Regions from separate parts of the Bacillus sp. T-10(2022) genome, predicted to be linked through region 1. Evidence: a T-box and tRNA genes for the amino acid it is inferred to sense, from the RefSeq annotation. Region 1 holds a T-box; the other holds one or more tRNA genes.
What was found. A T-box is a leader RNA that pairs with one kind of tRNA and senses whether it is charged. The one in region 1 lies ahead of leuS (leucine--tRNA ligase), so its partner is inferred to be a tRNA-Leu.
Positions count from the first base shown of each region.

Region 2: it has a tRNA-Leu gene. The T-box ahead of leuS (leucine--tRNA ligase) is inferred to sense a tRNA for this amino acid. The anticodon was not compared.

Region 1 is NZ_CP113518.1:4,977,267-4,979,714, forward strand. It holds gene leuS (leucine--tRNA ligase) at 1-1,170, opposite strand, end outside; T-box leader at 1,224-1,455, opposite strand; gene OSJ91_RS24570 (DUF2524 family protein) at 1,610-1,873, opposite strand; gene OSJ91_RS24575 (SMI1/KNR4 family protein) at 1,969-2,448, opposite strand, start outside.
Region 2 is NZ_CP113518.1:95,008-97,455, reverse strand. It holds rRNA gene OSJ91_RS00530 (16S ribosomal RNA) at 1-458, opposite strand, end outside; tRNA gene OSJ91_RS00525 (tRNA-Ala) at 617-692, opposite strand; tRNA gene OSJ91_RS00520 (tRNA-Pro) at 703-779, opposite strand; tRNA gene OSJ91_RS00515 (tRNA-Arg) at 790-866, opposite strand; tRNA gene OSJ91_RS00510 (tRNA-Leu) at 876-964, opposite strand; tRNA gene OSJ91_RS00505 (tRNA-Gly) at 977-1,051, opposite strand; tRNA gene OSJ91_RS00500 (tRNA-Leu) at 1,057-1,138, opposite strand; tRNA gene OSJ91_RS00495 (tRNA-Lys) at 1,148-1,223, opposite strand; tRNA gene OSJ91_RS00490 (tRNA-Thr) at 1,266-1,341, opposite strand; tRNA gene OSJ91_RS00485 (tRNA-Val) at 1,353-1,428, opposite strand; rRNA gene rrf (5S ribosomal RNA) at 1,439-1,554, opposite strand; rRNA gene OSJ91_RS00475 (23S ribosomal RNA) at 1,619-2,448, opposite strand, start outside.

The sequences.
Region 1 (2,448 bases):
GCCTTCTTCTTTATTCAATCCATCAAGGAATTCCGAATTCACATGAAGACCATCGCCTGTATATGCTTCACTTGTCACATCTCCGCCAGCTACGACTTCCTTGATCGGCAAGTCGAACTTGACTGCAAATTCATAATCACGCTCATCATGGGCAGGAACGGCCATGATTGCACCTGTTCCATAGCTGATCAACACGTAATCGGCAATCCAGATCGGCATTTTTTCGCCATTTACCGGGTTAATGGCATAAGCCCCCGTGAACACGCCTGATTTATCCTTGGCCAAGTCTGTTCTTTCCAAATCGCTTTTATGTTTCACTTCATCTAAATAGGCTTCAACCGCAGCTCTTTGATCAGCCGACGTAATCTTATCTACAAACTGATGTTCAGGTGCCAATACTGCATATGTTGCACCGAATAACGTATCCGGACGAGTCGTGAACACCGTGAATGTATCATCAAAGCCATCAATATTGAATGTAACCTCCGCTCCCTCGGAACGGCCAATCCAGTTACGCTGCATATCCTTGATGTTTTCCGGCCAATCCACATCGTTCAAATCGTCGATCAAGCGGTCTGCATACGCAGTGATACGAAGCATCCACTGTTTCATCGGGCGGCGCTCAACCGGATGACCTCCACGCTCACTTTTCCCATCGATGACTTCTTCATTAGCCAATACCGTGCCAAGTGCCGGACACCAGTTAACGGCAACTTCATCAATATATGCAAGGCCCTTTTCATATAATTTCAAGAAGATCCACTGCGTCCATTTGTAATAGTCGGGATCTGTCGTGTTTATTTCGCGATCCCAGTCATAAGAAAAACCTAGGGCTTTGATTTGGCGGCGGAACGTGTTGATGTTGTGCTCCGTGAATTCGGCTGGATCATTGCCCGTATCGATCGCATATTGCTCTGCCGGAAGTCCAAAAGCGTCCCAGCCGATCGGATGCAATACATTATACCCCTGCGCCCGTTTCATCCGTGCCAGGATATCGCTTGCCGTATAACCTTCCGGGTGCCCCACATGAAGACCTGCCCCTGAAGGATATGGGAACATATCCAGCGCGTAGAATTTACGTTTGCCGCTTTCTTCACCTGTCTTGAATGTCTTATTGCCTTCCCAATACTTTTGCCATTTCGTTTCTATGCTCCTATGGTCAAAACTCATATGATTTCCTCCTAATTTCCGTATAAAAAACAATAAAAAACCCCTCATCCCAAAATAGGGACGAGAGGATTATGTATATCTTCCCGCGGTACCACCCACATTGGCGATAGCTAAAATCCGCCCAGCTTAAAATATCCGTAACATGGATTAAAACGCCAGGCATTACTTTTCACCTTCACACCCGGGACTCCAAGGCGAGTTCACGACCATCCCAGGTTGACTTGCACCACCCGTCAACTCTCTTTACTGGTTTAAACCGTTACTATTCCTCATCATAGTCTTTATGAGAATATTGGATTTTATTACATTCTAGTCAATTTCAACGATAATTGCAATAGCCGTACATAAACATTATCGACAGGTTTTTCTTTATATATGCGAATTCAAGAAAAATCGTGCAAAAAAGGGAGCTATTCATTCATAGCTCCCTTGCTTCCATTTAATGTCGCAGTAAAGTCATTTCATTCCTCAATTGATTCAACTGCTGCTTCATCCGCGAAAGCATTTCCCGTTGCTGGTCATTCGAACTGGCATACAATCGTTCCATATCCGTCAAAGCCTCTTCGATATACCTTTGCGAATTTTGAAATTGTTCATCATCATAATGCTCCTGCCGTGAGGCCTCGTTGAATTCAAACTCTGCAAAATGGAGAGCACCTTCACATTGCTCTAAAAAATGATCGACGGATTGTCTGGTTGCCATTTCAAACCCTCTCCTTCGAATCTCATTTGGATGATTCGGAATCATCTTGTCTAGTTTGAGCAAATAACGGGTGGATTATCATTTTTTTTGAGCAATCAACCTTTATCCCAAAACTTTTCACCTTGATGGGAAATGAATTGCTCAATCCATTCGGCAAAACCCATGTGGAGTTTCTCGCCTTCTTCAAAATCATCGATATGGCCTTTTACCATTAAATACTCCTTATCGCCTTTAGCGACGGCTTCCCCATCAATGACGATATTATCTTGATAAATGCAGGCCACTTTATAGCATCCCTCGTAGGAATTTTCATATGTGTAATTAATAATATCATCCAGGCTGTATAAATCATTTTCCCCGCCCGATTCTCGTGTTTCGAACAGACGGCATCCATTGGTTATTTTTAAAAACTCCTTATAATCCTCGGGCAGAAGCAGTCCGGTTTTCTTTTCAAAGGAATGAATTTGTTCATCCGAAGCAGGTGAATTGAAGGTGCAAGTGGCTTTGTATATGAATCCATCTTCATTTTCTTCGATCACCTGATTATTTTCGGCTAATTTCTTTTTCATTTGATT
Region 2 (2,448 bases), 750 kb from region 1:
TTCTTCCCTAACAACAGAACTTTACGACCCGAAGGCCTTCTTCGTTCACGCGGCGTTGCTCCGTCAGACTTTCGTCCATTGCGGAAGATTCCCTACTGCTGCCTCCCGTAGGAGTCTGGGCCGTGTCTCAGTCCCAGTGTGGCCGATCACCCTCTCAGGTCGGCTACGCATCGTCGCCTTGGTGAGCCATTACCTCACCAACTAGCTAATGCGCCGCGGGCCCATCTATAAGTGACAGCGTAAACCGTCTTTCCATCTTCTCTCATGCGAGAAAAGAACGTATCCGGTATTAGCTCCGGTTTCCCGAAGTTATCCCAGTCTTATAGGCAGGTTGCCCACGTGTTACTCACCCGTCCGCCGCTAATCTCAGGGAGCAAGCTCCCATCGATTCGCTCGACTTGCATGTATTAGGCACGCCGCCAGCGTTCGTCCTGAGCCAGGATCAAACTCTCCGAAGAAATGTTTGACTTGCTCATTTGCTTTTTTGATAGTGTGTGCTCACTTAAAATTTAACGTTGGCGCTTTGTTTTGTTCAGTTTTCAAAGAGCAATTTGACTCTTCTTAAAGAATCAACTTTCATATCATAACAAACCCAAAACGGCTTGTCAAGTTTTTTTGGTGGAGCCTAGCGGGATCGAACCGCTGACCTCCTGCGTGCAAGGCAGGCGCTCTCCCAGCTGAGCTAAGGCCCCGAAAAAATAATGGTCGGGAAGACAGGATTCGAACCTGCGACCCCTTGGTCCCAAACCAAGTGCTCTACCAAGCTGAGCTACTTCCCGAAAAAAAATATGGTGCGCCCGGCGGGAGTCGAACCTACAACCTTCTGATTCGTAGTCAGATGCTCTATCCAATTGAGCTACGGGCGCATATTAAGATGGTGCCGAGGACCGGAATCGAACCGGTACGGTAGTCACCTACCGCAGGATTTTAAGTCCTGTGCGTCTGCCAGTTCCGCCACCCCGGCATAAATAAATAGTGGAGCGGAAGACGGGATTCGAACCCGCGACCCCAACCTTGGCAAGGTTGTATTCTACCACTGAACTACTTCCGCGAACATGCGGGTGAAGGGACTTGAACCCCCACGCCTTGCGGCGCCAGATCCTAAGTCTGGTGCGTCTGCCAATTCCGCCACACCCGCATAATAAAATGGTGAGCCATGAAGGATTCGAACCTTCGACCCTCTGATTAAAAGTCAGATGCTCTACCAACTGAGCTAATGGCTCATATAAACTATTTATATATGCTATATCAAGCTTGTATGAAAATGGTGCCGGCAAGAGGACTTGAACCCCCAACCTACTGATTACAAGTCAGTTGCTCTACCAGTTGAGCTACACCGGCAAGTGTAAAAATGGTGGAGGATGACGGGATCGAACCGCCGACCCTCTGCTTGTAAGGCAGATGCTCTCCCAGCTGAGCTAATCCTCCATATATAACTGCTTGGCGGCGTCCTACTCTCACAGGGGGAAACCCCCAACTACCATCGGCGCTGAAGAGCTTAACTGCCGTGTTCGGAATGGGAACGGGTGTGACCTCTTCGCTATCGCCACCAAACATAAAAGGAACGTTGTTCCTTCAAAACTAGATAATAAGAAGGTATTTCATTTTTTAAAAAGCGTTGGTTAAGTCCTCGATCTATTAGTATCAGTCAGCTCCACATGTCACCATGCTTCCACCTCTGACCTATCAACCTGATCATCTTTCAGGGATCTTACTAGCTTGCGCCATGGGAAATCTCATCTTGAGGGGGGCTTCATGCTTAGATGCTTTCAGCACTTATCCCGTCCGCACGTAGCTACCCAGCTATGCCTTTGGCAAGACAACTGGTACACCAGCGGTGCGTCCATCCCGGTCCTCTCGTACTAAGGACAGCTCCTCTCAAATTTCCTGCGCCCGCGACGGATAGGGACCGAACTGTCTCACGACGTTCTGAACCCAGCTCGCGTACCGCTTTAATGGGCGAACAGCCCAACCCTTGGGACCGACTACAGCCCCAGGATGCGATGAGCCGACATCGAGGTGCCAAACCTCCCCGTCGATGTGGACTCTTGGGGGAGATAAGCCTGTTATCCCCGGGGTAGCTTTTATCCGTTGAGCGATGGCCCTTCCATGCGGAACCACCGGATCACTAAGCCCGACTTTCGTCCCTGCTCGACTTGTAGGTCTCGCAGTCAAGCTCCCTTGTGCCTTTACACTCTACGAATGATTTCCAACCATTCTGAGGGAACCTTTGGGCGCCTCCGTTACTCTTTAGGAGGCGACCGCCCCAGTCAAACTGCCCACCTGACACTGTCTCCCACCCCGATAAGGGGCGCGGGTTAGAATTTCAATACAGCCAGGGTAGTATCCCACCAACGCCTCCACCGAAGCTGGCGCTCCGGCTTCTCAGGCTCCTACCTATCCTGTACAAGCTGTACCAAAATTCAATATCAGGCTGCAGTAAAGCTC